2 regions of the Devosia honganensis genome follow, and region 2 is predicted to be linked to the other one. Evidence: predicted binding sites of a transcription regulator. Region 2 holds the regulator's gene; the other holds the start of a gene.
The links. The regulator HrcA, encoded in region 2, represses chaperone genes, less so after heat shock. The targets are predictions, from matches to a motif close to GTTAGCACTCNCNNNNNGNGAGTGCTAAC.
Positions count from the first base shown of each region.

Region 1: the regulator HrcA is predicted to act here: its motif matches at 9,203-9,231, upstream of ACFOOL_RS11985 (co-chaperone GroES).

Region 1 covers NZ_JBHRYD010000010.1:195,490-210,318, forward strand. The annotation lists gene ileS (isoleucine--tRNA ligase) at 1-1,121, opposite strand, end outside; gene ACFOOL_RS11945 (bifunctional riboflavin kinase/FAD synthetase) at 1,207-2,178, opposite strand; gene ACFOOL_RS11950 (TIGR01459 family HAD-type hydrolase) at 2,236-3,102, opposite strand; gene ACFOOL_RS11955 (EAL domain-containing protein) at 3,142-4,395, opposite strand; gene ACFOOL_RS11960 (ROK family transcriptional regulator) at 4,494-5,714, opposite strand; gene ACFOOL_RS11965 (sigma 54-interacting transcriptional regulator) at 5,837-7,267, shown strand; gene ACFOOL_RS11970 (DMT family transporter) at 7,369-8,337, opposite strand; gene ACFOOL_RS11975 (hypothetical protein) at 8,451-8,645, opposite strand; gene ACFOOL_RS11980 (DUF427 domain-containing protein) at 8,732-9,136, opposite strand; gene ACFOOL_RS11985 (co-chaperone GroES) at 9,276-9,566, shown strand; gene groL (chaperonin GroEL) at 9,624-11,264, shown strand; gene ACFOOL_RS11995 (anhydro-N-acetylmuramic acid kinase) at 11,549-12,667, opposite strand; gene ACFOOL_RS12000 (serine hydrolase domain-containing protein) at 12,678-13,679, opposite strand; gene ACFOOL_RS12005 (ABC transporter ATP-binding protein) at 13,676-14,829, opposite strand, start outside.
Region 2 covers NZ_JBHRYD010000001.1:1,122,073-1,136,901, forward strand. The annotation lists gene ACFOOL_RS05405 (NADPH-dependent FMN reductase) at 1-520, opposite strand, end outside; gene ACFOOL_RS05410 (VOC family protein) at 644-1,054, shown strand; gene dnaJ (molecular chaperone DnaJ) at 1,149-2,279, opposite strand; gene dnaK (molecular chaperone DnaK) at 2,505-4,421, opposite strand; gene pabB (aminodeoxychorismate synthase component I) at 4,651-6,435, shown strand; gene pncA (bifunctional nicotinamidase/pyrazinamidase) at 6,425-7,060, shown strand; gene grpE (nucleotide exchange factor GrpE) at 7,128-7,721, opposite strand; gene hrcA (heat-inducible transcriptional repressor HrcA) at 7,784-8,869, opposite strand; gene rph (ribonuclease PH) at 9,011-9,727, shown strand; gene ACFOOL_RS05450 (non-canonical purine NTP pyrophosphatase) at 9,768-10,415, shown strand; gene hemW (radical SAM family heme chaperone HemW) at 10,497-11,696, shown strand; gene ACFOOL_RS05460 (penicillin-binding protein activator) at 11,693-12,865, opposite strand; gene rsmI (16S rRNA (cytidine(1402)-2'-O)-methyltransferase) at 12,978-13,889, shown strand; gene ACFOOL_RS05470 (YraN family protein) at 13,858-14,244, shown strand; gene gshB (glutathione synthase) at 14,252-14,829, shown strand, end outside.

The sequences.
Region 1 (14,829 bases), on a different contig from region 2:
CCGCGCTCCCGGAGCAGGCGGGTCGAATCCATCCAGATGCCGAAGTCGTCGAGGCCGTGACCCGGCGCGGTATGCACGAACCCGGTGCCGGCATCGTCGGTCACGTGCTCGCCATCGAGCAGGGGCACGGCGAATTCGTAGCCGCCGGCGAGGCCGGCGAGCGGATGGGCGCAGGCGATGGAAGCCAGTTCCCCGGCGCCGACATCGGCGCGCCGTTCATAGGCCTCCACCTTGGCCTTGGCGAAGACTTCCGCCGCCAGTTGATCGGCGAGGATATAGCGGTCGCCCACCTTGGCCCAATTGCCCTCGGGCGCGGCGGTCACCTGGTAAAGGCCGCAGGCGATGCGGCTGGAAAAGCTGATGGCGCGGTTGGCCGGGATGGTCCAGGGCGTCGTGGTCCAGATGACCACCGCCGCATCCCGATGCGCCCCCGCCGTCACCGGGAACTTCACCCAGATGGCGTCGCTCTCGTAGTCGCGATATTCGATCTCGGCCTCGGCCAGCGCGGTGCGCTCGACCACCGACCACATGACGGGCTTGGAGCCGCGATAGAGCTGGCCGCTCATCGAGACCTTCATCAGCTCGCGGGCGATCTGGGCTTCGGCGTCGAAGCTCATGGTGAGATAGGGATTGTCCCATTCGCCCACTATGCCGAGGCGCTTGAATTCCTCACGCTGCACATCGACCCATTGGGTGGCGAAGGCGCGGCATTCCTGGCGGAACTCGATGACCGGGACCTCGTCCTTGTCCTTGCCGCGGGCGCGGTACTGCTCCTCGATCTTCCATTCGATGGGCAGGCCATGGCAGTCCCAGCCCGGTACATAGGCGGAATTGTAGCCCAGCATCTGCATGGAGCGCGACACCAGGTCCTTGAGCACCTTGTTGAGCGCGTGGCCGATATGGATATTGCCGTTGGCATAGGGCGGGCCGTCATGCAGGGTGAAGAGCGGCCGGTCCTTGGCCTGCTCGCGCTGCAGGGCATAAATATCCATGTCCTGCCAGCGCTGGAGCCAGACGGGCTCGCGGTCGGGCAGGCCGGCACGCATGGGAAAATCGGTTTCCGGCAGGAAAAGCGTGGCCGAATAATCGGTTTCGGTCGCGCCAGAAGCGGTGTCGTTCATGGATCGGCAATCGGTTCGGGAAGATTTGCGCGCCTTTTAGCAAGTGCGGGCGGCGGGGGCAAAGGGTGATTTTCCCGGGCCCCGATCAGGCGAAAAAGCCCAGCCTCGCATCGAGCCCGCTCAAGGGCTTCGCCTCGGCCAGGAGCGCGCGGGCCTTGCGGGCGTCGCGGCTCATGGCGGCGGTGAGCTCGTCGAGGCCGGAAAACACCTCCTGCCCCCTTATATGGCCGATAAGGGCGATGGTGAGGGTCCGGCCGTAAATATCCTCGTCGAAACCGAACAGATGGGTTTCGAAGGGCGGCAGTTGGTTGTCGAACATGGGCTTGCCATAGGCGGCGACGCCGTCGAAGAGCCGCTCGCCCAGAAGGGCGCGCACCGCATAGACGCCCTGGGCGAGCTGGAAGCCGGTGGAGGTTGCGGTATTGGCGGTGGGAAAGCCCAGCTCCCGCCCCCGCTGGTCGCCCTTGATCACCCGGCCCTCGAAGAACCAGTGATAGCCCAGCAGCCGGTTGGCGGCGGTGACGGCTCCCTCGGAGAGGGCGGCGCGGATGCGCGAGGAGGAGATGGGCTCGTCGCCCTCGTCCATGAGATCGAGGATTTCCACGGAAAAGCCCAGCCTTTCCCCCGCCGACTTGAGAAAGGAGGGGGTGCCGCGCCGCTGGCGGCCGAAGTGGAAATCGGAGCCGACGATGACCCCGCGCACCCCCAACTGCTCCACCAGCATGGTCTCGACGAAGACTTCCGCCTCGTTCTGGGAAAAGGCCCGGTCGAAGGGCAGGACGACGATGCCGTCCAGCCCCATGGCCTGGGCCAGCCGCGCCTTGGCGTCGCCCCGGGTGAGGCGGAACATGAAGGGGGACGGGGCGAAGACGTCGCGCGGATGCGGCTCGAAGGTCAGCATCAGCGCCGGCACCCCGGCGGCGCGGGCCCGCTCCAGCAGCCTGTCGACGATGGACTGGTGGCCGCGATGCAGCCCGTCGAAATTGCCGATGGCGACGAAGGCCCCGCGCAGGCCGGCCGGCAGGGCGTCGAGACTGGAGAGGCGGGCAAAGGTCAAGTCAGTGGGCTCCGGACAGGGGAATATGCGGCGCGGACCGGACCATATCGCCCGCCGTCACCAGGCCAGGCGCGGCAGATAGCCGGCGGTGCGGGCGCGGCTGGGGGCGATGAGATCGGCGATGGCCTGCGGATCGGGCTTGCCGAAGGCGTCGAGCTCGGCTGCGTGGATGGAACCGGTGATGAACAGCAGGTCGATGCCGAACTGGGCGGCGCCGGTGGCGTCGGTGCGCACGCTGTCGCCGATGGCGAGCACGCGCGCCTTGTCGAGGCCGCGGCCGGCCGCCCGTTCCGCCAGCGCGAAGGCCTGCTCGTAAATGGGCTGGTAGGGCTTGCCCGCCATGTGCACCATGCCGCCCATGGCCGCATAGAGATCGCCCAGAGCGCCGCCGCAATAGACGATGCGGTTGCCATGCTCGACCACCCGGTCGGGATTGGCGCAGATCATGGGCAGCTTGCGCGCCAGCCAGAGTTTGGCGCGCTCGCGGTACATTTCGGGGGTGTCGTCGTCGGTGTCGAGATCGGTCACCACCACCACCTCGGCCTCTTCGGGGCCGGTGCGCCGCAAATCCAGCCCCTCGTAAAGCGCGTCGTCCTCGGTGGGCGGGCCGACATGGTGGATGGCGCGGCCGCGATATTTCTCGATCATCGAGCGGGTGGCGTCGCCCGAGGTGACGATGTCGTCATAGGCGTCGCGCGGCACCCCCAGCCGATCGAGCATGGCGACGATCGGGCCGGAAGGGCGCGGCGCATTGGTGATCAGCACCACCCTGCCCCCGGCGCGCCGGAAGGCGCTCAGGGCCCCGACCGCCTCGGGAAAGGCGGCGACGCCGTTATGGATCACGCCCCACACATCGGAGAGGACGGCATCGTAGCGGCCGGAAAGATCCGAAAGACCCGAAATGACCGGGAGGGGCGACGTCATGGACTGGTATGGTTCCTCAGCGAAAGGGGGCGTGCATGCCTATGTGGCACTTTGCCGGCGCGGATCAAGCGAAAACCGGCCCGAAGCGGCGGCGCGGGGCGGCTCCACCGCCAGATCGGCGCGCACGGGTCCGGCCGGGGCGATATGGTCGCCCTGCACCAGCACGATGGCATTGTCGAGCAGTTCGACGATCTGGCGCTCCTCGGCGATGCCGGTGGCCAGCAGCGACACCTCGAAGCGCGCCAGATAGCTGGCGATGTCGGAAATGTGGAAATCGGTGAAGGCTTCGGGGGCGGCGAGGAAACGGGCGGCGTCGACCCGCAGCGACTGCACGCCCATGGCGGCGAATTCGGCCACGTCCACCCGCAGCGAGCTCATATCGGCGATGGAAAAGCCGGCGCCCTTGCGCGCGGCCTGCTCGACAATGCCCCGTTCGCGGGAGGAAAGGGCCAGCCAGTCCGCCTCGGGTACGCGGAACACCAGCGCTCCGGCGATGGCGCGGTTGGCATCGAGCGTCACGAGGAACTGCTCGGCGGCGGCCGCCTCGCCCAGGGTGGCGCGCGAGAGCGGCACCCCCAGCATGGCCGGCTGGCCGCCCGCGCGCGACCGGCGGGCGATGGCCACCGCTTCGAGCAGGCCCATGCCCTCGATCCGGCCCACCATTTCCGTCCCGCCCCGGCGCGGCATGAAATCGGGCGCATCGGCGAAATCGCCCTCCCCGAGCAGGAGCCGGGGCACCAGATCATAGCTGGCAGGGCGGCGCTGGGGCAGGCGCACCACCGGGCGGATATGATGCATCAGGCGGTTTTCAGCCAAAGCCTGCCGCAGTGTTTCGAGCGGAATGGCCGGCTCGGGCGGCACGGCAGCAGGGACAGTGGCAGTGGCGCGTTCCGCCGTCATGGCCGGGCGCCGGGCCGGACGCTCCACCTTGTCCTCGATTTCGGCCACCGCCTCGGCCACCTGGCGGATGACGGTGCCGAGCACGGAAATATCGGCCTCCACCGTTTCCAGCCGCTTTCCGGGCTCGAGATCGGCGATGGCGTTGATGCGCTGGCCGAGCACGGCGCCGGCCTGGGCGTCGGTGGCGAGCAGGCGCGACAGGTCCTCGATGGCGCGCTCGAGCCGGTTTTCGGCGCGGATGCGCAGGCGGCGCTCCATCAGCACCACGCCGACGGCGGCGAACACGATCGCCACCAGAATCGCATTGGCCGGCGTGAAGGTGAGGCCGAAATAGGCCAGCGCCCCCAATCCGGCCGCCGCGGCGGCGATGAACGAATAGACCAATGCCTGCACGGGCGGACCTGCAACCCCCTCGGATGCGCCGGGATTCGGCTCTTTTTCATAGCACCCCGCCGGAAGCGGCAAAAGCGCCGCGCCGGCTCTGTCCCAGCCTATTTGGCCGGTTCGGGCGCGAACAATTCCCAGGCGCGGGAAAAATGCCGCCGGAACAGCACTAGCTGCGCCGCCCCGGAGACGGCGGCGGAATAGCCCGCCCGGCCCGCCGCCACGCGCGGCCGGCCCGGCGCCAGCGCCGGGAGCGCCTCGAGATGGCGGTCGGTGCTGTCCAGCACGCGGCCCAGCACGGGCTCGGGCAGGACGCCGTTGATGAGGGCGGTATCGATCTCGATCACCGCCGCGGTGCTGGCGATGGCCTGGGCGAGGGCATGGCCGGCATCCTCGACCCAGGGCGCCGCATGGGGCTCGAGCGCCGCCCAGTCCCATTGCCGGGGCAGGCCCGGCGGACGGGCGAGCCCCGCCGCCTCGAGCCGGCGCCCGAGGGCATGCAGCGAGGCCAGCAGGTGGACGTGGCCGGGACGGCCGGCGCGGTCGTGCACGACGATGGCCCCCAGATCGGCGGCATTGCCGTGCGGCCCCTCGAGCAGGGCGCCGCCGGTGACGATGCCCCCGCCCACGAAGGTGCCGATGAAGAAGGCCGCCAGCCCCGAGGGGCGCGGCCGGGGAAAGCGGACGATCTCGCACCAGGCGGCGGCGCTGCCGTCATTGATCCAGAAGGCCGGCAGGCCGGCATCGGCGCCGATGCGCCCGGCGATATCGATGCGGCCCCAGGCGGCGATCTGCGCGGGAGAGGCGCCCAGCCGCCCGAGCAGGGGCCCGAACCGGCCGGGCGTCGTCACCCCGATGCCGGCCAGGCGCCCGCGCTGGAGGGGGGTGAGCCCCGAGACCAGCGTGGCGATTTCCGCCGCGATCCGCTCGAAGATCGTCTCGGGATCGGGGAAATCGAGGGGGTGGCGCACCGATGCCAGGGGCTGACCGGCGATGTTCTGGAGCAGGACCTCGAAATGATTCCAGCCGATCTCGACGCCGAAGGAATAGGCGCCATGGGGATTGAGGCGGTAGGGCGTGGCCGGCTGGCCGCGCCGCCCCCGCAGCACGTCGCCGCGCACCACCAGGTCCCTTTCCTCCAGCTCGGACAGGATGCGCGCCGTGGTCTGCGGCCCGAGGCCGGAGCGGCGCGCGATATCGGCGTTGGAGACGCCGGGAAGTCCGGCGATCAGGGAGAGAACGGCCCGCTTATTGGCGACCCGGACGCCCGATTGCGCGATGCCGCGCACGATGGGCTCGAAGACGTCCTGTTCGATTTTGGTACGCATGGCATCGAGATAAACGTGGTTTGGGCGGAAGGTGCAAGAACGGATTATTTACCCTAATCCGAAACAATCCCGACAAGAACGAGAACGGCCCGGCTGCGGGCGAAAATCGGGGTTTGACGCGCATGACGACGACGACGGGAAGCGACAATGCGCTCAGCGGCCGGCTTCTCCTGATCGACAGCGATAGCGGATGCGCCCGGCGCACCGGCGAGTCCCTGGCCGAGGCCCTGCTGGTGGCGCCCCGGGTGAGCTTTGCCGATTCGGGTCACGACGCGGCCGACATGCTGCGCCGGATGCGCTTCGACATCGTCATCGCCGATCTGTCGAGCCTTGCCGACCTGGCGCCACGCACCGAGGACGCGGTCGGGCGGCTGGTGCGGCTGGCCGAGGGGGCCCTGGTGCTGGCCCTGGCCGACAGCGGCAAGGTCAGCGCGGCGCTCGACGCCATGCGGGCCGGCGCCCACGATTATGTGGCCAAGCCGGTGAGCGGCGCGGCGCTGGCCGGGCGCATCGGCGAATTGGCGCAGCGCCATGGCCGCCCGCGCTGCCTCGGCGCCGAAACCGGGCCGGACGCGGCATTGGCCGATTATGCCGGCTTCGTGGGCGCCTCGAGCGCCATGCAGTTTCTCTACGAGCAGATCGGGCGGGTCGCCGCCTCCTCGGCGCCGGTCTTCATCACCGGGGAAAGCGGCACGGGCAAGGATGTGTGCGCCGAGGCGCTGCACGAAAAGGGTCCCCGCGCCGACAAACGTTTCGTCGCCATCAATTGCGCCGCCATTCCGCGCGACCTCATGGAAAGCGAGTTGTTCGGAGTGGTACGCGGCGCCTTCACCGGCGCGCATGAGGACCGCCGGGGCGCGGCCGAGTTGGCCGATGGCGGCACGCTGTTCCTCGACGAGGTCGGGGAAATGGATCTGTCGCTGCAATCCAAGCTGCTGCGCTTCCTCCAGACCGGCTCGATCTCCCGGGTCGGGGAGACCGCGATTCGCAAGATCGACGTGCGGGTGATCTGCGCCACCAACCGCAATCCGATGCAGATGATCGCCGACCGGCAGTTCCGCGAGGACCTGTTCTACCGGCTGCACGTGCTGCCTATTCACCTGCCGCCGCTGCGCCAGCGCCCCAGCGACGTCATGGTGCTGGCGCGGCATTTCCTCGCCGGCTACGCCCGGGAGGAGCACAAGCGCTTCGCCGGCTTTTCCCACGACGCGGCCCAGCAGCTCACCGCCGCTGACTGGCCGGGCAATGTGCGGCAGCTACAGAACCTCATCCGCCGCATGGTGGTGATGTTCGACGGCGGGGAGATCACTTCCGCCATGCTGGCCGCCGCCGACATCGAATCGCGCGCCACCGCCCCGGCGCCGGTCGAAGCCCCCCGCATCGACAGCCGCCGCGCCGTGCTGCCCATGTGGCGGCAGGAGCAGCGCATCATCGAGGACGCCATCGCCGCTTTCGGCGGCAATATCTCCATGGCCGCCGCCGCGCTGGAGATCAGCCCCTCCACCATTTACCGCAAGCGCCAGGGCTGGGCGGAAATGGCCGCCACGGGATAATTCGCCGAGGGGTTTCTCCTCCCTCCACTACCCCAACGCTGCCCTCGGTTGGAGAACAGCCCGATGGGGACGGCATGGAGGGAAGCACACGCCTCCTACGATCAGGGGGTGCTGGCTTCGCGGGCGCGGCTGTGGTCGAGGCCGAGCCAGCGTTCGCGCAGGATGACGGCGATGCCCGAGGCGACGATGATGAGGGCGCCGGCCAGCATGGCGACGGTGGGTATGTCGGCGAAGATGACGAAGCCGATGACGATGGTCAGGATCAGCGAGACATATTCGAACGGGGCGATGACCGACATATCGGCATAGCGGTAGCACGAGGTCAGCAGCAACTGGCCGATGCCGCCGACGAAGCCGGCCCCGATCAGCAGCGCCAGTTGTCCCGGCGTCGGCATGACCCAGCCGAAAGGCAGGGTGAGCAGGCTCAGCACGCTGCCGGTGACGAAGAAATAGATCACGATGGTCTCGGTGCGCTCGGTCTGCACCAGGGTGCGCACCTGCAGCATGGCGAAGGCGGACAGCACCGCCCCGCCCAGCGCCGCCAGCGCGCCGATGGCTTCGGCGTCGCCCATGCTGGCGCCGCCGGTGAACACCGTCAGGCGCGGCCAGAGGATGATCAGCACCCCCACCATCCCCACCAGCACGGTGGTCCAGCGGAAGATATAGACCCGCTCGCGCAGCAGCAGGGCCGAAAGGATGACGATGATGAGCGGGGAGGCGTAGCCGATGGCGGTGGCCTCGGGCAGCGGCAGCCGCGTCAGCGCGAAAAAACCCAGGCTCATGGAGGCGACGCCGATCAGCCCGCGCAGCACGTGGCCCAGCGGCCGGCTGGTGTGGAAGGCACTGGCCAGCTTGCCCTTCCAGGCCAGATAGGCGAGCACCGGGAACAGGGCGAAGAAGGCGCGGAAGAACACCATCTGGCCCGAGGGGACGGTCTCGGTGGCCTTGAGCATGGTGGCCATGATCACGAAAAAGCAGACCGAGACGATCTTCAGCAGGATGCCGCGAAGGGGGTCGCTTTTCCCCAGGGCGTGGGGCGCGATGTCGGGCTCTGCTGCGGAGGAAGTCACGTCTGTCCTATTCCGGGGTCGGAACGCCGTGCGTCCGGGGACGCGGCGTTCGATTTATTCTGGTCGCGCCGTTTCCCGCGGGGGCCCGGCCTGCGGCCCGCCGCGCGACGCGCTTATTTCCCCGAGGCGGCTTCCAGCTTTTCCTTGGCGATGCGGGCCGTCGCGAAGGCCTTGTGCTCGGGTCCGACGGCGCTGCCGGTCTTGACCACCTTGCCGGTGGAATCATGAATCTCCCAATGCCAGTTGGCGTTGGGACCGACACCGCCGGTGCGGCGCAATTTGATTTCGAGGGAAGAATTTTCGGTCATGAGAATGTTATGGCCCAGACTCGGTGCGGGGGGAAGGGGGCTTGTCCGCCCGGCCGGCGATTGGGCCGGAAAGCGGCCGCGGAAACCTAGACCTCGGTGACCTCGATGCCGATGCGCTCGCCGGCGAAGGTGAGCATATCGCGGATGGGGGCGTAGGGGCCATCGGCATAGGGGTAGTACCAGGCCTCGTCGGCGCCGTCGGCGGTGAGGGTCTTGATGGTGTAGAAATGGGCGACCCCCGGCCCGGCATCCTCGCGCGTGGTCTCGGAGGCCTCCAATATGCCGGGGTGGACATCCTCGAGCGGCAGGAAGATCAGCGGTGCCCCGCCCTGCCGCTCCAGCCGCAGCGCCTTGAGGGAACTGGCGATTTCGGCGTCGTCGAAGATCACGTGCACCCGGCCGGATACGGGGGTTACGGCGTCGGGGCGGCTTGCGCTGTCGGCCATGATCGGCACCTCGCTGGAGAACAGGACGTCAGGCGCTAAACGCACGGGAAAAAACTTCGGTTCACCGCCCTTGACTCTTATTCGGGCCGATCCCTATATCCGCCAGTGCTTGTTAGCACTCGCTATACATGAGTGCTAACGACACCTGAATTTTGCATTAGAGATGATGCCAGAAGGAGCAATCATGGGCTTCCGTCCCCTGCACGACCGTGTGGTCGTCCGTCGCGTAGACAGTGAAGAAAAGACCAAGGGCGGGATCATCATCCCCGATACCGCCAAGGAAAAGCCCTCCGAGGGCGTGATCGTTTCCGTGGGCCCCGGCGCCCGCGACGAGAGCGGCAAAATCGTCGCCCTCGACGTCAAGGCCGGCGATCGCGTGCTGTTCGGCAAGTGGAGCGGCACCGAGGTCAAGCTCGATGGCGAGGACCTCATCATCATGAAGGAAAGCGACATCATGGGCGTGATCGAGGCCTGAGCGGTCTCTCGCGCCCTTTTTCGTCCCATCAACCCCCGAATTTTCAAGGAGCCATAAATGGCCGCCAAGGAAGTCAAATTCTCCGCCGAAGCCCGCGAAAAGATGCTGCGGGGCGTCAACGTCCTCGCCAATGCGGTAAAGGTGACGCTGGGCCCCAAGGGCCGCAACGTGGTCATCGAGAAGTCGTTCGGCGCTCCGCGCATCACCAAGGACGGCGTGTCGGTCGCCAAGGAGATCGAGCTGGAAGACAAGCTCGAGAACCTGGGCGCGCAGCTGCTGCGCTCGGTCGCCTCCAAGACCAATGACGTCGCCGGCGACGGCACCACCACCGCCACCGTTCTGGGTCAGGCCATCGTCGTCGAGGGCGTCAAGGCCGTCGCCGCCGGCTTCAACCCGATGGACCTGAAGCGCGGCATCGACCTGGCCGTGTCCGAGGTCGTGGAAAGCCTGCGCGCCTCCTCCAAGAACATCACCTCCTCCTCCGAAGTCGCCCAGGTCGGCACCATCTCGGCCAATGGCGAGAAGGAAATCGGCGACATGATCGCCGAGGCGATGCAGAAGGTGGGCAATGAGGGTGTCATCACCGTCGAGGAAGCCAAGACCGCCGAGACCGAGCTCGACGTGGTCGAGGGCATGCAGTTCGACCGCGGCTATCTCTCGCCCTATTTCGTGACCAATGCCGAGAAGATGACCGCCACCCTCGAGGACCCGGTCATCCTGCTGCACGAAAAGAAGCTGTCCAACCTGCAGGCCATCCTGCCGATCCTGGAGAGCGTCGTTCAGTCCCAGCGTCCGCTGCTGATCATCGCCGAGGACATCGAGGGCGAAGCCCTGGCCACGCTCGTGGTCAACCGCCTGCGCGGCGGCCTCAAGGTCGCGGCCGTCAAGGCTCCGGGCTTCGGCGATCGCCGCAAGGCCATGCTGGAAGACATCGCCATCCTGACCGGCGGCCAGGTGATTTCGGAAGAGCTCGGCATCAAGCTCGAGAACGTGACCCTCGACATGCTGGGCACCGCCAAGCGCGTCGAGATCACCAAGGAAAACACCACCATCGTCGATGGCGCCGGCTCGACCGACGACATCCAGGGCCGCGTCGGCCAGATCAAGGCGCAGATCGAGGAAACCACCTCGGACTATGACCGCGAGAAGCTCCAGGAGCGCCTGGCCAAGCTGGCCGGCGGCGTCGCCGTGATCCGCGTCGGCGGCTCCACCGAAGTGGAGGTCAAGGAGCGCAAGGACCGCGTCGACGACGCGCTCAACGCGACCCGCGCCGCCGTCGAGGAAGGCATCGTGCCGGGTGGCGGTGTCGCCCTGCTGCGTGCCGCTGCCGCCATCAAGTCCAAGGGCATCAACGCCGACCAGGATGCCGGCATCGCCATCGTGCGCCGCGCTCTGCAGGAGCCGGTGCGCACCATCGCCAACAATGCCGGCGCCGAAGGCTCGGTCGTGGTGGGCAAGATCCTCGAGAACGACTCGGCGACCTTCGGCTACAACGCCGCCACCGACGAATATGGCGATCTGGTCTCGCTGGGCGTCATCGACCCGGTCAAGGTCGTGCGCCATGCCCTGCAGGACGCCGCTTCGGTCGCCTCGCTGCTGATCACCACCGAGGCCACCATCGTCGAGGCCCCCAAGGAAGCCGCTCCGGCCATGCCGGCCGGCGGTGGCATGGGCGGCATGGGCGGCATGGACTTCTAAGAAGTCCCGTCACCTTTCGCGGAAAGCCCCGGTGGAAACACCGGGGCTTTTTCGTTGCGGCGCAAGCCTGCCGCATCGAGGCCCTTCCTGCCCCGCCTTGTGGTCAGGCAGGTCTAGAAGCTTTCATGTTTTGACGGAATCGGCGACCAGCGCTCCCTCCCCCTTGAGGGGAGGGTTGGGGAGGGGGTGGGGTTGGCGGATCACCGAAGGACCCCCACCCCCGACCCCTCCCCTCAAGGGGGAGGGGAGCAAGAAAGCGCTGATCCACTTGACAGTGAAAGGCTCTAGGCGCCTACACGCTTCCCGCCCGTCATCGGCTGCGGCGCGCCGGTCGTGGTAGGAAAACTGATCGGCAGCCCGCGCAATGCCCGCGCCGCCAGGAAGCCGAAGCATTCCGCCTCGATGGCATCGCCGCGCCAGCCGACACTGTCGGCATCCACCACCGCCACGCCGGCCCGCTGCGCCAGCATCGCCATCAGCGTGGGATTGTGCCGCCCGCCGCCGGATACGATCAGCTTCCGGGGCCGGACCGGCAACAGGTCTAGCGCCTTGCCCACGGCACTGGCGGTAAAGGCGGTCAGCGTCGCCGCACCGGTCGCATCGTCGAGCCCATCCGCCATGCTGGCCGGGAAGTCGAAGCGGTCGAGCGATTTGGGATAGGCGGCCCTGAGATAAGGATGCTCGAGCAGCTTGCGCAGCCGTTCCTCGTCCACCTTGCCGGTAGCGGCGAGCGCACCATTGCGGTCCATCTCCCCTAGGCCCCTGGCCTTGACGAAATCGTTGATCGGCGCATTGGCCGGGCCGGTATCGAAGGCAATCAGCTTTTCGGCGCCGTCCCAATAGGTCACATTGGCCACGCCGCCCAGATTGAGCACGGCGATCTCGCCATCCGTACCGAGCTTGCGCAGCAACGCCTGATGGTAGGAGGCCGCCAGCGGCGCCCCCTGCCCGCCGGCGCGGACATCGGCGGTACGGAAATCGTAGACGACTTCAGTGCCGAGCATCTTCTGCATCAACACTCCGTCGCCGAGTTGCCGCGTGTCGCCGATCCGGCCGGCCTGCGGCGCCCGGTGCAGCACCGTCTGGCCATGGAATCCCACCACGCCGATATCGCTCATGCGCATGCCCGCTTCCGCGACGAAGCCGAGCACCGCCTCCGCTTGCGCCCGCGTCAGCGCCGCTTCGGCCCGGGCGAAGATTTCCGGCTCCACCGCACCGAAATTCCATTGGCGCGCCGCCGCCAACGCTTCTTCCAGCAGCGCCCGCACCTGCATGCTGTAAGGCGCCAGCGTATAGGGCCCGAAGCTCTCGATGCTCTCCCCATCGGTGCGGACCATGGCAATGTCGATATTGCCGTCCAGCACGGTCCCGGTCATCAGCCCGATGGTCCAGATCGGCTCCATTCTCACGTCCTCAATTGCTGTTGATGCAGTCGCCGATGGCGCGGCGCAGGGCAAAGATGCCGCTGTCGAAATGCCGGGTCGGATGAACCCGGTTGGTCAGCAGCGTCCAGGCATGGCCCTTGTCGAAATCGATCCACAGCCCCGTTCCGGTGAAACCGGTGTGGCCGATCGTGCCGGGCGAGCAGAGCTCGCCGCCCGACCAGCCCTCATAGGGCTTTTCCCAGCCATGGGTACGCCGTCCGCTCAGCGCCTTGCGCATGAGTGCGGTGCCGGCATCGCCCGATGCGTCCGCGTCGAGGGTGCGTTGCGCAAAATCCAGAACCGCCGCAGCGGTGCCGAACAGCCCGGCATGCCCCGCGCCTTGCAGCGCCGCGCAGTTCTCGTCATGCACTTCGCCGCACAGCACCCGGCCCCGCCAGGGGTCGTTTTCCGTTGCCGCCGCCTGGGCGGGGTCGGCGCTCCAGGCAAAGCCCGGCATCGGCTCGAGCTGCCGGATCGCCTTGCCTTCGAGCCGCTCGATGGCGATGCCGAGCAGGATGAAATTGAGATCGGAATAGACCGCCGGGCCGGCCGGCCAGTCCCGCTGCAGCACGAAATGGCGCAATCGGCCGGGATCGTCGCCATAGGTGTAAAGCGGAAACACGCCCGGCAGGGGCGTCTGATGCCCAAGGCATTGCCGGAAGGTGATCTTCCGCTGCCAATTGTCCGCATTATATTGCATGAAATCGGGAATAGCGCTGATCAGCGGCGCATCGAGATCGATCCGGCCGACTTCCGCCAGTTGCAGAATTTTCGGCGTCGTGAACAATATCTTGGTCAGCGAGGCCAGGTCGAACCAGGTATTCTCCTGCATCGGCCGCGACACCGGCACCTGCTGCGCCTCGCCCACCGCCCGCGTCAGCCGCATCCCCGACCGAGCGACCAGGCCCAGCACCCCGCCGGGAATTTTCCTGGCCGCGACCGAGGCCTCCAGCAGCGCGAAGGCGCGCTCGAACCCTGCCTCTGAACTCATGATTTTTCCACTCTTACAAGATGGTCTTCGCCCGCCTCCCGCCATTGCGGCGCCGGCGGCTCGAACCCTTTGGGCCTGATCAGCGACGGCACCGGCGTGGTGTCGACATCATAACGCTGCCGCCGCCTCTCGATCCCCGGCACCGCCGCGATCAGGCGTTTCGTATAGCTGTGCTGCGGGCGGGACAGCACCGCCCCGGCGGCGCCGATCTCCACCACCTCGCCGGCATACATCACCGCCACGCGGTGGGCGATGCGCTCCACCACCGCCATGTCGTGCGAGATGAAAAGATAGGCGAGGCCGAATTCGCGCTGGAGATCGACGAGCAGGTCGAGCACCCGCGCCTGCACCGAGACGTCCAGCGCCGACACCGCCTCGTCCAGCACCACCACGTCGGGATTGAGCATCAGCGCCCGGGCGATACAGAGCCGCTGCCGCTGCCCACCCGAGAACTGGTGCGGATAGCGGTCCAGCGCCGCTTCAGTCAGCTCCACCCGGGTCAGCAATTGCACCATGCGCCGGCGCAGCGGCGCATCCACGCGCAGCCCCGCGGCAATCGCCGGTTCGGCCAGCAGGCTGGCGACATCCAGACGCGGATTGAGCGAGGCAAAGGGATCCTGGAATACCATCTGCACCGGGCGCCCCTGCCGCCCCGGCGCCGTCCTGATCGTCCCCCGCGTCGCCGGAACCAGCCCGAGAATGGCGCGTGCCGTGGTCGACTTGCCCGAGCCGCTTTCCCCTACGATGGCCAGGGTCTGCCCCGCCGCAAGCTCAAAGCCCACCCCCTCGACGGCATGAATGGCGCCGGCACCGCGCGAGAACCAGCCGCCGCCGATGGGAAACCGCACCACCAGGTCTTCGACCGAAACCACCGGCCCGTCCGTGCTTTTTCCATCGCTATCGGTTCGCACCGCCCGCCCGCCGGTAAAATGCGGCACGGCGCCGAGCAGGTGCTTCGTATAGTCGTGCCGGGGCGCATCGAGCACGGCGTCGAGCCGCCCCTGCTCCACCACGCTGCCATTCTGCATCACCATGATGCTGTCGGCGATGCCGGCGACCAGCCCGATATCGTGGGTGATGAAGATCATCGCCATGCCGGTCTCGGCCTTCAGCTCCGCCAGCAGCGCCATGATCTGCGCCTGCACGGTCA
Region 2 (14,829 bases):
CGTGCACGATCTGGTCGACCTTGCGGATGATGGCCGGTTCGACCGGATTGCCATTCGCGTCGAACGCCTCTTCGGCCGGGCCGATGCCGAGCAGGGTCGGCACCACCAGCGTCCCCACCTTGGTCAGCGATTCGCGCAAATGGCTCAGCCCCCAGATGGTGCCGTATTTGCCCGAGCTCACCCCGCCTATGCCGAACACCGCGTGGCGGAAGGGGCTGGGGCGCTGGCGCGACAGCCAGGTGACCGTGTTGACCAGCAGCGGGCTCAGCCCGCCATTATATTCCGGGCTGGCGATGAAGACGATGTCGTGGCTGCGCCAGAGCTCGGCCAGCCGGCCCGCCGCCTCGGGCACCCGGTCCGGCTCGAAATCCTCGTTGAAGACCGGCATGGGAAAATCCCCGAGGTCGATTTCCCGTATCTCCACTCCGGCTTCGGCCAGCTTGCGGCCGACATGCTGCTGCAGCACGCGGTTATAGGACCCCTTGCGGATGGACCCCGAAAGGGTGAGCGCCGTCTTCATTTCAACTCCCGGATCGAATGCGTGTCGAAATTGGCCCGGCCCGCTCGTCTAGGCAAGAGCATCGGCTGCATGGCCATCCATGGCGCAGCCTTCACGCGACGGCTTAACCAAAGGGAGCCAAACATGTCCACGATGATCTTCGTCAATGTCCCGGTCCGCGACCTCGCCGCCTCCATGGCCTATTACAAGGCGCTGGGCTTCGAGCACAATCCGCAGTTCACCGACGAGACCGCCGCCTGCATCGTCATTAGCGACACCATCTACGTGATGGTGCTGACCCACGCCAAGTTCAGGGAATTCTCGCCGCTGCCCATCCCCGATGCCAAAAAGGAAGTGCAGGCGCTCTATGCGCTGTCGCGCGACAGCCGCGAAGCGGTGGACCGTATCGCCGAGGCGGGCCTCGCGGCCGGCGGCAGCGAGACCAGGCCGGCACAGGATCTGGGCTTCATGTATTCGCGCGCCATCGCCGATATCGACGGCCATGTGTGGGAATATCTGTGGATGGACATGAGCGCCGAGCCGCCGGCGGAATGAGGCGGCGCGGGCCTCCCCGCCACTCGGGCATGGCCTTCGTGGCCTTGAGCCCTCAAATCGCCCCACCGGGGCGATTTGGCGCGTGGCGCCGGGCTCAAGCCTCGAACATTTTCTTGAGCTTGTCGAAAAAGCCGCCCGAGGTGGGGCTGGTTTCCTCGGTTTCCAGCCGCGCGAATTCTTCCAGCAATTCGCGCTGCCGGCGCGACAGGTTCTGCGGCGTTTCGATGTCGAGCTGCACGTAGAGGTCGCCCACATCCTTGGAGCGCAGCACCGGCATGCCCTTGGCCTTGAGGCGCACCCGCTGGCCGGGCTGGGTACCGGCCGGCACCTTCACCTTGGCCCGTCCATTGTCGAGCGTGGGCACCTCGAATTCCCCGCCCAGCGCCGCCGTCGTCATGGCGATGGGCACGCGCGCGTAAAGATCGGCGCCATCGCGCTGGAACAATTGATGCGGGCGGATGGAAACGAAGATGTAAAGATCGCCGGGCGGTCCGCCCCGCAGGCCCGCCTCGCCCTCATTGGCGAGGCGGATGCGGGTGCCGTCCTCGATGCCTTTGGGGATGTCGACCGAGAGCTTGCGATGCTGCTGCCGCCGGCCCTGCCCGCCGCAATCGGTGCAGGGCTGGTCCATCATCTGGCCCCGGCCCTGGCAGACCGGACAGGTGCGCTCGATGGTGAAGAAGCCCTGCGCCGCGCGCACCTTGCCGTGGCCGTTGCACTGCCGGCAGGTATGGGTGCCGGTGCCCGGCTTGGCGCCCGAGCCCTCGCAGGTGTCGCAGGCGGCCAGGGTCGGCACGTCGATCTCGACGGTGCGGCCCTCGAAACTTTCCTCGAGGTCGATTTCGAGATTATAGCGCAGGTCGGAGCCGCGCATCCGTGCCGCGCCGCCCCCGCCCCGGCGGCCCCCGCCCATGAAATCGCCGAAGATATCCTCGAAGATATCGGACATGGAGGAGGTGAATTCCGGGCCGAACCCGCCGCCGGGCCGCCCCCCGCCATTTTCGAAGGCGGCATGGCCGAACCGGTCATAGGCCGCGCGCTTTTGCGGGTCCTTGAGCGTGTCATAGGCCTCGTTGATTTCCTTGAACCGGCTTTCCGCCTCGCCATTGCCCGGATTGCGATCGGGATGGAACTGCATGGCGAGCTTGCGATAGGCACTCTTGAGGGCCGCGTCGCCGGCGCCCTTCTGGCAACCGAGAACCTCGTAGAAGTCGCGTTTGGCCAAGGTGGTCTGTCTCCTGGGTCGCGCCGGTCAGGATCGTCGCGCTGGACTGAAATGAACAAAGCCGGCACGGCCGGCATCTTTTTCCGCATATGGGCAGGCGCGCGCCTCTTAGCAAGGGTGAATGGCCCGATCAACCGCCACGGATTCACGTGGAACATTTCGAGCCCCCGCGCAAACGAAAAGCCCCGGCGTTTCCACCGGGGCCTCATCTTCATCGGGCCAGGATTACGCCGACTTCTTGTCGTCGTCGTCGCTGTCCTTGACCTCCTCGAAATCGGCATCGACCACATCGTCGTCGGTTTCGGCGGCGCCGCTGGCCTTGGCTTCGGCTTCTTCCTGGCTGGCCTTGTACATGGCCTCGCCCAGCTTCATCGAGGCCTCGGCCAGGGTCGAGGTCTTTTCCTTGATGGCTTCGGCGTCATCGCCCTCCAGCACCGATTTGAGATCGGCGATGGCGGTCTCGATGGCGGCCTTGTCCTCGGCCGAAACCTTGTCGCCATAGTCCTTGAGCGACTTTTCGGTCGAATGGATCAGCGATTCGCCCTGGTTCTTGGCTTCCACCGCCTCGCGCTTCTGCTTGTCGGCTTCGGCATTGGCCTCGGCGTCCTTGACCATCTGCTCGATATCGGCGTCCGACAGCCCGCCCGAGGCCTGGATGCGGATCTGCTGCTCCTTGCCGGTGCCCTTGTCCTTGGCCGAGACGTTGACGATGCCGTTGGCGTCGATGTCGAAGGTCACCTCGATCTGCGGCACGCCGCGCGGCGCGGGGGGAATGCCCGCCAGGTCGAAATTGCCCAGCAGCTTGTTGTCCGCCGCCATTTCGCGCTCGCCCTGGAAGACGCGGATGGTCACCGCGCTCTGGTTGTCCTCGGCGGTCGAGAAGGTCTGGCCCTTCTTGGTCGGGATGGTGGTGTTGCGGTCGATGAGGCGGGTGAACACGCCCCCCAGGGTCTCGATGCCCAGCGAGAGCGGGGTCACGTCGAGCAGCAGCACGTCCTTGACGTCGCCCTGCAGCACGCCGCCCTGGATGGCCGCGCCCAGCGCCACCACCTCGTCAGGGTTGACGCCCTTGTGCGGGTCCTTGCCGAAGAGCTGCTTGACCGCTTCCTGCACCTTGGGCATGCGGCTCATGCCGCCCACCAGCACGACCTCGTCGATCTGGCTGGCCGAAACCCCGGCATCCTTCATCGCCTGCTTGCACGGCTCGATGGTGCGGGCGATCAGCTCTTCCACCAGGCTTTCGAGCTTGGAGCGCGAGAGCTTGAGGGTCAGGTGCTTGGGGCCGGAGGCGTCGGCGGTGATGAAGGGCAGGTTGATTTCGGTCTGGGTCGCGCTCGACAGCTCGATCTTGGCCTTTTCCGCCGCTTCCTTGAGGCGCTGCAGAGCCAGCTTGTCGGTGCGCAGGTCGATGCCCTGCTCGCGCTTGAACTCGTCGGCGAGATAGTCGACGAGGCGCATGTCGAAGTCCTCGCCGCCCAGGAAGGTGTCGCCATTGGTCGACTTCACCTCGAACACGCCATCGCCGATCTCGAGGATGGAAATGTCGAAGGTGCCGCCGCCCAGGTCATAGACCGCGATGGTGCCGTGGTTCTTCTTGTCGAGGCCATAGGCAAGCGCCGCCGCGGTGGGCTCGTTGATGATGCGCAGCACTTCGAGGCCGGCGATGCGGCCGGCGTCCTTGGTGGCCTGGCGCTGGCTGTCGTTGAAATAGGCCGGCACGGTGATGACGGCCTGGGTCACGGTCTCGCCCAGATAGCTCTCGGCGGTCTCCTTCATCTTCTGCAGGATCATCGCCGAAATCTGGCTGGGCGAATATTTCTCGCCCCCCGCCTCGACCCAGGCGTCGCCATTGTCGGCGGCCACGATCTTGAAGGGCACGAGGTTCTTGTCCTTGGCCACGACCTTGTCGTCGTAGCGGCGGCCGATCAGGCGCTTGACCGCGAACAGGGTGTTTTCGGGATTGGTGACCGCCTGGCGCTTGGCCGGCTGGCCCACCAGCCGCTCGCCGTCCTTGGAAAAGGCGACCATGGAGGGCGTGGTGCGCGCGCCTTCCGCATTTTCGATGACCTTGGGATTGCTGCCGTCCATCACGGCCACGCAGCTATTGGTGGTACCCAGGTCGATACCGATGACTTTAGCCATTATTTCTGCCTCTCTTTCAGCGAACCCGACATGAAGCCCTCTTGAGCAAAAGCAGCTTCGCGGCCCAGCCGGGCCCGGGTCCCTCGTAGGTTTGATCCGTGCCCCTTTCGGAGCCTGGGGCGTATATAGGGGGGTGCGCACGGGGCTTCAAGCGCGCGTCTCGGCTGTTTTGGCTCCTTCCGGGTGAAGGGCGATTCCAAGCGGCGCGGAAATTTCATAAGAAGGCGCCATGTTCACCTCCGGCACCGTGCTGCTGCACGACAATCGCGATCCTCAGGGCCAGAATCTGCTCTTTGCCGCCCCGCGCGAGGTGCTGGTGGCGCATGAGGCGGCCGAAGCCCGGCTGGCGTTGCGGCGCCTTGCCGAAGCGGGCCGCGAGGGGTTTTGGGCGGCGGGCTATCTCGCCTATGAGCTGGGCTTTCTGTTCGAGGAGCGCTTGGGGGACCTGCTGCCCGCCCGCAGCGCCACGCCATTGCTGTGGTTCGGGCTCTACGACGCGCCGGAGCGGATGGAGCCTGCGGCGGTCGCCGCCCTGCTGGCCGCCGCGCCCGAGGGCAGGGCCACCGCGATCGAGCCCGTTCTCGATCCCGCCGCCTATGGCGAGGCATTCGCGCAGGTGCAGGAACTGATCGCCGCCGGCGACGTCTATCAGGTCAATCTCACCATGAAGGCGCGCTTCCGGCTCGAAGGCGACGTGCTGGGGCTCTACCGCACGCTCGCCGCCAGCCAGCCCGTCGCCTATGGTGCGCTCATCCATGCCGGCGATCATGTCGTCCTCTCCCGCTCGCCCGAGCTGTTCGTCGCCGGCACGGGCGCGCTGTTGCGGGCCAGGCCGATGAAGGGCACGCTGAAGCGCGCGCCCATCCCGGCCGACGACGAGGCCAGCCGCGCCGCCCTCGCCGCCGATGTCAAGAACCGCGCCGAGAACCTGATGATCGTCGATCTCTTGCGCAACGATTTGGGCCGCATCGCCGAGACCGGTTCGGTGCGGGTGACGGACCTGTTCACCGTCGAGACCTATCGCAGCCTCCACGCCATGACCTCGGGCATAGAGGCGGTGAAAAAGCCCGGAACTGGGATCGTCGCGGTGCTGGAAAATCTCTTTCCCTGCGGCTCGGTCACCGGCGCGCCCAAGTTGCGCGCCATGGAAATCATCCATGCGCTGGAAGCCGGCCCCCGCGGCCTTTATACCGGCTCGATCGGCTATATCGCCCCGAACGGCGATTTCGCCTTCAACGTCGCCATCCGCACCGCCATCATCGCTTCGGACGGCCGGGGCGAGATCGGCATCGGCGGCGGCATCGTCGCCGACAGCCGCCTCGACGCGGAATATCAGGAGGCCCTGCTCAAGTTGAATTTCCTCGCCGATCCGGCCCCGCCGGTCACCCTGATCGAGACGCTGAAATGGTCCGCCGAAACCGGCTATGTGCTGCTCGAGCGCCATCTCGACCGCCTCGCGGCCTCCGCCGCCTATTTTGCCCTCGACCCACGCGGCGACGCGGTGAAGCGGCGTTTGGAGGCGGCGGCGCAGGGCTGGACCGGGCCGATGCGCGTCCGTCTCACCCTGTCCGATGCCGGCATCGAGCTCACCGCGACGCCCCTGCCGCCCGCTCCGGCGCATTTCCGCTTCGCCCTGGCGGCCGAGCCGCTCGATTCGGGTTCGGTCTGGCTGGCCCACAAGACCACCAACCGCGCTTTTCTCGATGCGCCGCGCCAGCGCGCCCAGGAGGCGCTGGGGGTGGATGAAGTGGTTTTTCGCAATGAGCGCGGCGAACTGACCGAGGGCTCCTTCACCTCGCTCTTCATCCGGCTCGACGGGCGCCTCCTCACCCCGCCGCTCGCCGCGGGCCTCCTGCCCGGCACGTTGCGGGCCGAATTCATCGCCACCGGCCAGACCGAGGAACGCGTCCTCACCCTTGCCGATCTCGAGGACGCCGAGGCAATCTTCCTGGGCAATTCCGTGCGCGGCCTCCTCCGCGCCCAATGGGTAAGGACCAATCAAGATGACAATTGAGATCGCTCCCGAGGACGTGCTGGTCGTCGTCGACATGCAATACGACTTCCTGCCGGGCGGCAGCCTGGCGGTTGCCGGCGGCGACGAGATCGTGCCGCTGGTCAATGCGCTGGCGAAAAAATTCACCCATGTCGTCCTCACCCAGGACTGGCATCCGGCCGATCATGTTTCCTTTGCCAGCCAGCATGAGGGCAAGGCGCCCTTCCAGACCATCGAACTGGAATACGGCACCCAGGTGCTCTGGCCCGACCACTGCGTCTGGAACAGCCATGGCGCCGAACTGAGCGCCGAACTCGATATTCCCCACGCCCAGCTCATCATCCGCAAGGGTTATGACCGGGCCATCGACTCCTATTCGGGCTTTCAGGAGGCGGATCGCCAGACCCTGACCGGGCTGGCCGGCTATCTGGGCGAACGCGAGGCCGGGCGGCTCTATATCGTGGGCCTCGCCACCGATTTCTGCGTCGCCTGGACCGCCATCGACGGCGCCGCCGGCGGCTTCGACGTTACCGTGATCGAGGACGCCACCCGCGCCATCGACACTGGCGGGTCGCTGCAACAGGCCTGGGCGGACATGAAGGACGCCGGGGTGGAACGGATCATGAGCCGGCAGATCCTGGGCTGAGCAGCAGGACCAAATCCAAGAAAAAGGGCGCCATCGGCGCCCTTTTTATATCGCGAAAAGCCGGAAATCAGGCGCTCTTGTCCACGCCTTCGGCGCCGTTGGCGGCGGGCGCCGCAGCCGGGCCGCCCTTGGCGACGCCCACCATTGCGGGCCGCAGCACGCGCTCGCCGATCTCGAAGCCCTCCTGCACCACCTGGACCACCGTGCCCTCGGGCACTTCGGTATTGGGCACCTCGAACATGGCCTGGTGCTTGTGGGGATCGAATTTCCGGCCCGCCGATTCGATCTGCTTGACACCATGCTTGGCCAGCAGGCGCTGCGTCTCGCGTTCGGCCAGCTCGATGCCCTCGATGAGGCTTTTGAGCGTGCCGTCCGCCGCCTCGCGCGCATCCTGCGGGATCACCAGCAGCGCCCGGTTGAGCGCGTCGGTGGCGCTCAGCATGTCGCGGGCGAAACCGGCAATGGCGTAGGAGCGCGTATCGGCGACGTCGCGTTCATTGCGCTTCCGGAGATTTTCCATCTCGGCGATGGTGCGCAGCAGCTTGTCCTTGAGGTCGGCATTCTCGGTCCTGAGCGCCTCGACGGGGTCGACTTCGGGCGTCTCGGTTTCCGGCAGCTCGGTTTCCGGCGTTTCGCCCTGGGCGGCGTTTTCGTCGCTCATCTGGTCTTTATCCGTTGATAGGGAAAAATCTGCCCCGCATATCGGCTAGACGGCGTCAATATTCAAGTCTTCCCGCCACGCTTGCGCGCCATCATCGCGGAAATGACATTGGCGGTATAGTCCACCACCGGCACGATGCGGGCATAATTGAGCCGCGTCGGGCCGATGACGCCGAGCACGCCCACGATCCGGTCATTGGCGTCCTTGTAGGGCGAGAGAATCACCGAGGAACCGGACAGCGAAAACAGCTTGTTCTCCGAGCCGATGAAGATGCGCACGCCCTGCGCCCGCTCCGCGTCGCCCAGAAGGTCGAGCAGCCCGTCCTTGCTTTCCAGCTCGTCGAACAATTGCCGCATCCGGGCCAGCTCGTCGCTGGCCATGGCGTCGTTGATCAGATTGGCCCGCCCGCGCACGATCACCGTGGGCGTGGCGTCGCCGCTCGTGGTCAGGGTGGCGATGCCCGCCTCCACGAGGCGCTGGGTCAGCTCGTCCAGTTCCGCCCGCTGCTCGGCCCGGCGCTCGCCGAGCACCCGCCGCGCCTCCGAGAGCGTGCGCCCCACCACGTAATTGGCGAGATAGTTGCTCGCCTGGGTCAGCGCACTGGCCGTATAGCCGGGCGGCAGCTCGAGCACGCGGTTTTCCACCTGCCCGTCCTCGCCGACGAGGATGGCCATGGCCCGCGTCGCGTCGAGCCGCACGAATTCGATGTGCCGGAGCACCATGTCGGCCTTGCTGGCGATGACCACGCCCGCGCCGTGGCTGAGGCCGGACAACAGCGAGGAGGCCTCGGTGAGCAGGTCCTCCACCTGCCCGCGCTCCGCGGTGCCCTCGATATGGCGGGCAATGGTGCTGCGCTCGGTCTCGTCCACCTTCCCCACTTCCAGCATGGCGTCGACGAAGAACCGCAGGCCCTGCTGGGTCGGGGCGCGGCCCGCCGAAGTGTGCGGGGCCGCGATCAGCCCCAGATCCTCGAGATCCGCCATCACATTGCGGACCGAGGCCGGCGAGAGTTCCACCTGCAACAGCCGCGACAGGTCGCGCGAGCCCACCGGCATGCCGGTGTCGAGATAGCGCTCCACCAGCCGCCGGAAAATGTCCTGGCTGCGGCTGTTGAGCACGGAGAGGAAGTCTTCGGCCGGCCTGGTCATGGTGGTTTTGAATAAACTCTTCGGCTTTAACCCTGCTCCTTCATTTAAGCCCTTCCTCCCCGCCCGCCAAGCGGGCGGCGCTTGTGGCCCGGCCCGAGGAGGGTTAAGAGGCGGTTAATGTCAACGACAAGTGGAACCACCATGCGGCCGTCCGGACGAGAGCCCTCGCAGATGCGGGCGGTGACCATAGAGCGCAATGCCGCGATGAAGGCCGAAGGCTCCTGCCTCGTCGCTTTCGGCGACACCAAGGTGCTGTGCACCGCCTCGGTGGAAACCACGGTTCCCGGATGGCTGCGCGGCAAGGGCAAGGGCTGGGTCACCGCCGAATACGGCATGCTGCCCCGCGCCACCGGCACCCGCACCCGCCGCGAGGCCGCTTCCGGCCGGCAATCGGGGCGCACCCAGGAAATCCAGCGCCTGATCGGGCGCTCCCTGCGCGCCGTGGTCGATCTCGAGGCGCTGGGCGAAGTCCAGATCACCCTCGATTGCGACGTGCTCGAAGCCGATGGCGGCACCCGCACCGCCGCCATCACCGGCGCCTATGTGGCGCTCGCCGATGCCATAGGCTGGATGGAGGCGAGGCAATTGACCAGAGGCAAGGTGCTAAGGGATTCGGTGGCGGCGATTTCCTGCGGCATTTATCGCGGCACCCCGGTGCTCGACCTCGACTATCTCGAGGACGTCGAGGCCGAGACCGACGCCAATTTCGTCATGACCGGATCGGGCAAATTCGTCGAGATCCAGGGGACCGCCGAGGGCGCACCCTTCGATCGCGCCGAATTGAACAGCCTCATGGGCCTGGCCGAACAGGGCATCGGCGAATTGACCCTGATGCAGAAATCGGCCCTGGGCGCATGATTTTTTTTGCAATTAGGCCCCCCTCCGAGGGAGCTGGCAGATGACCGCCATCCCCCGCCTCCGCGCCGGCGACCGCCTGGTCATCGCCACCCACAATGCCGGCAAGCTGCGGGAATTCCGCGAGCTGTTCGAGCCCTTCGGGCTGATCCTGGTGTCGGCGGGCGAACTGGGCCTGCCCGAGCCGGAGGAAACCGGCACCACCTTTGCCGAAAACGCCCGCACCAAGGCCCATGCCGCCGCCCGGGGCGCCGACATGCTGGCGCTCTCGGACGATAGCGGCCTGTGCGTCGAGGCGCTGGGGGGCGATCCGGGCGTCTATACCGCCGACTGGGCCGGCATGCCCCGCGATTTCAACCGGGCCATGAAGCGGGTGGAGGACGCCTTGCAGGCGGCCAACGCCACCTCCCCAGCGCTGCGCCGCGCCTATTTCAACGCCACCTTGTGCCTGGCTCATCCCGATGGACGCGACGTGCTCTATGTGGGACGCTGCGATGGCACGCTGGTCTGGCCGCCGCGTGGCGATCAGGGCCATGGTTATGATCCCATGTTCATGCCCGATGGCCATGACACCACTTTCGGCGAAATGGCGGCCGCGGTGAAGCATTCATGGTCCCCGGGGGAAAACGGCCTTTCCCACCGCGCCCGCGCCTTCGCGCAATTCGTGGAGAACCAGATCGATCATGGGTGATCTTTTGGTCATGGGCCCCGCTGTCTCGGTCCTCGGCATTGCCGGGCTTGTCCCGGCAATCCAGCGATGCCGCCGCGCACCGTGGACCAGCGGGACAAGCCCGGCGGTGGCGGGGGACTTGCGGCCATGACCACCCCCAACGATCTTTTCGGGGTCTATGTCCACTGGCCCTTCTGCGCAGCCAAATGCCCCTATTGCGATTTCAATTCCCACGTCCATCGCGGCCCCTTCGACGAGGAGGCTTTCGTCGAGGGCTATAAGCGCGAGATCGCCCATATGGCCGCGCTGGCCCCGGGCCGGCTGGTGCAATCGGTGTTTTTCGGCGGTGGCACGCCCTCGCTGATGTCGCCACAGGCCGTCGGCGCCATTCTCGATGCCATTGCTGGGGCCTGGCAGGTCGATCCCGGGGCCGAGGTCACCCTCGAGGCCAATCCCACCAGCGTCGAGGCCGACCGCTTCCGCGGTTTCCGCACCGCCGGGGTCAACCGGGTGTCGCTGGGCGTGCAATCGCTGCGCGACAAGCCGCTGGCCGAACTGGGCCGCCGCCACAGCGTCGACGAGGCCGTCGCGGCGGTGCGCCTGGCTCAGTCCATTTTCGAGCGCTCCAGCTTCGATCTCATCTATGCCCGTCCCAGGCAGACGCTGGAGGATTGGGAAGACGAGCTCAAGGAGGCCCTGTGGCTGGCGCGCGGCCATGTCAGCCTCTACCAGCTCACCATCGAGCAGGGCACGCGCTATTACGACCTGTTCAATGCCGGCAAGCTGAAGCTGCCCGACGAGGACCTGGCCGCCGATTTCTACGAGCTGACCCAGGAGCTGACCGCCTCGGCCGGCATGCCCGCCTATGAGATTTCCAATCATGCCGTGCCCGGCCAGGAAAGCCGGCACAACATGCTCTATTGGCGCTATGGCGAATATGCCGGCATCGGTCCGGGCGCCCATGGCCGGTTGCTGGTCAATCACCAGCGTCATGCCACCGCCACCGAGCGCATGCCCTTCGACTGGCTGAAGCGGGTGGCGGCCGATGGCCATGGCATGACCACCGACGACATCCTCACCTGGGAGGAACAGGGCGACGAATTCCTCGTCATGGGCCTCAGGCTCAAGGAAGGCATCTCGCCGTCCCGCTTCATGGCCATTTCCGGCCGCGGCATCTCCGAGCGCCAGATCGAGACCCTCAAGGGTTACGGCTTCGTCGAAACCCTGCCCAACGGCAATATCCGCGTCACCGACAAGGGCTTTCCGGTGCTGGACGCCGTGGTCGCGGATCTGGCGGCCTAAAGCTCGGCTCCCTCCACCGTCGTGGCGCCGCCTGCACCGAGCTTGCGGATCACCAGCGCGTAATCGCTGCGGCCATTGGCGTGGAAGCGAAAAAGCCCATCGCGCCCGGCAAAGCCGGACGGGCTGGTGAGAAGGGCCGCATCATAGGGCGGATTGGCGAGCGAGAGCGTGTTCACATTGGCCAGAATGGTCGCCGTATAGGCGATGGTGGCCATTGGCGGCGGCGGCGTGCCGAACCGGGCCTGATATTCCCCGGCAATGGCATTGCGCCCCGCCTCGTCCACTGCCGGAAAGATCGCGCCCGCCAGCGCCGGATTGGCGGCAAGCCCCGGATCGTTGGCCCAGTCGGCCGAGCCCACCAGCACCAGTTCGTCCCCGACACCCGATTGCACGAGCAGCGTGGCGAAATTCGCCGCCGTTCCCCGGTCGGGAATGAACAGCGCGTCGATCATGCCGCGCTCGATCAGCGGCCTGGCCTGATCGACGATCTGCGGCGCCTCGCTCGGATCGGAAAAGGTATAGACGGCGCTGGGCGAAAAGCCGGCGGCGACGGCCTGCTGGCGAAAGGCGGTCGCCAGCGCCTCGCCATAGGGCGTCGCCGGAAAGATGCCGGCCGGTCCGCGCCTCCCCGCTTCGCGCAGATAGGTCAGCGCCCGCTTCATTTCTGTGTCCGGCAGGACGTTGAGCACATAGACGCCCGGCCCGGCGACGCTGCCATTATTGGCAAAGCCGATCAGCGGCACCTGGGCGGCCTGCGCCACATTGCCCGCCGCCGCGACCTCTTCTGCCGTCACCGGTCCCAGGATCAGCTTCGCGCCTTCGGCCAGCGCCGCATTGGCGGCCTGGGCCGCGCCGCTGGCGCTCGAGCCGGTATCGCGCAGCGAGACGGTGATGTTCTCCCCGATATTGGGATTGGTCTCGATGAAATCGATGGCCAATCTGCTGGCATTGGCCAGTCCACGGCCGAGCTGGGCAAGGGTCGGGTCGCCCGAAAGCGGCAGCAACAGCGCCACCGGCACCGGCCCGCGTCCGAATCGCTCCGCCGGCAGCGTTGGACCCGTTCCGCCCGGGGCGGCATTTGTGTCCCCGTCCTCACCCCAGGGCAGGGTCAGGGTGCGCGAGCCGAGCTGGAACGATCCTCCCGAACAGGCCGCAAGCAGCCCGGCCATCCCGGCAATGGCCGAGCGGCGTGTCCAGCTGGCGGTTTTATCCCCAAGTGCCACGAGATGCGGTCCGAAATGCTCACGATGTGCTAACAAGGTGACCCTGCAAGGTTAAGCAATGCTTGAAAGGGCAAGGCACGAGATGGAAGACGAGCGCCGCGACTATTTCCTGGCCGGCACCCGCTTCGAGGCACCGCCCCTGGCGCCGGGGCTTTACGTGGTGGCCACCCCTATCGGCAATCTGCGCGACATCACCCTGCGCGCCCTCGAAACCCTCGCCGCCGCCGATCTGATCCTGTGCGAGGACACCCGCACCTCCTCCCGCCTGCTCGATCACTATGGCATCAAGGGAAAAAGACAGGCGTTTCATGAGCATAACGAACGCGAACGGGCGGGGGACATTGCCCGGCGCATCGAAGGCGGCGCCGCCATCGCGCTGATTTCCGACGCCGGAACGCCGCTGCTTTCCGATCCCGGCTTTCCGCTCGTGCGGGGTCTGGCCGAGCAGAACCTGCCGGTCTTTCCCATCCCCGGCGCCTCGGCACTGCTCGCGGCGCTGGTGGTGGCGGGCCTGCCCACCGATGCCTTCTGCTTTCACGGCTTCCTGCCGGCCAAGGCCGGCGCCCGGACCAACGCCTTGAAAAAACTCGTCGATTCACGTGAAACACTGCTGTTCTACGAATCCCCCCGCCGTCTCGGCGCCAGCCTCGCTGCCATGAACGAGGTCTTCGGTCCCCGCCAGGCCGTGGTGGCGCTGGAGCTGACCAAACGGTTCGAGCGCACCCATCGCGGCACGCTCGACGACCTGGCGACCCATCTGGCCGCCGCCGAGACCAAAGGCGAAGCGGTGATCGTTATCGCCGGTGCCACCCAGGCCGACGCCCCCGCCCCCGCCGATTGGCAGGCGGCGCTGAAAGGCGCCATGGACGGGCAGCCGCTGCGCGCCGCCGTCGACGAGATCGCCGCGCGCTTCGGCCTCAAGCGCAAGGATGTCTACGATGCCGCGCTCGCGCTCAAGCCCCGGGACTGAGCGGCGCCTTGCGGCCCAGCGCAGCGGCGGCCGCGGCGAGGCGCTGGCGGCGCTGTTCCTGCAAATGAGGTTTTACCGCATCCGCGACCGGCGCTTCAAAACGCCGGTGGGAGAAATCGATCTCGTGGCCGAAAAGGGCGATGCCATCGTCTTCGTCGAGGTGAAGACTCGCCTGCGCCCGGGCGACGAGGCCATGGCGCTCGAAGCGGTCAATCGCGCCCGCATCGTCCGCGCGGCGCAGTACTGGCTCGCCCGCCATCCGGCCGAAAACGGCCGGGATTTCCGCTTCGACGTGATTTTCCTTGCACCCCGGCGCTGGCCGCGCCATCTCATCAACGCCTTTCCCGCTTTCTGAGGGTTCCATGTCGCTCAAAGTCGCCGTCCAGATGGACCATGTCGCCACCATCAATCCGCTGGGCGATTCCACCTTTGCCCTGATGCTGGAAGCGCAGGCGCGCGGACATGCGCTCCTGCACTACACGCCCGATACCTTGTCGCTGCAGGGCGACGTGGTCTCGGCCCTGGCCGCCCCGATTCGCGTTTTCGACAAGCCCAAGGGCGAACACTATACGCTCGGCGAGGCCACGCGCATCGATCTGTCCACCCAGGATGTGATCCATATGCGCCAGGATCCGCCCTTCGACATGAACTATATCACGCTCACCCATCTGCTCGAGCGCCTCCATCCCCAAACGCTGGTGGTCAATCCGCCCGCCGCCGTGCGCAACGCGCCCGAAAAGATCCTGGTCACCGAATTTCCCGACCTTATGCCGCCGACCCTGGTGACGCGCGACCGCGAGGAAATCCATGCCTTCCGCAAGGAGCATGGCAATATCATCGTCAAGCCGCTTTACGGCAATGGCGGGGCCGGCGTCTTCTTCATCCAGGAGGGCGACCACAATCTGGCGAGCCTGCTCGAGCTGTTCGAGGTCAATTACCG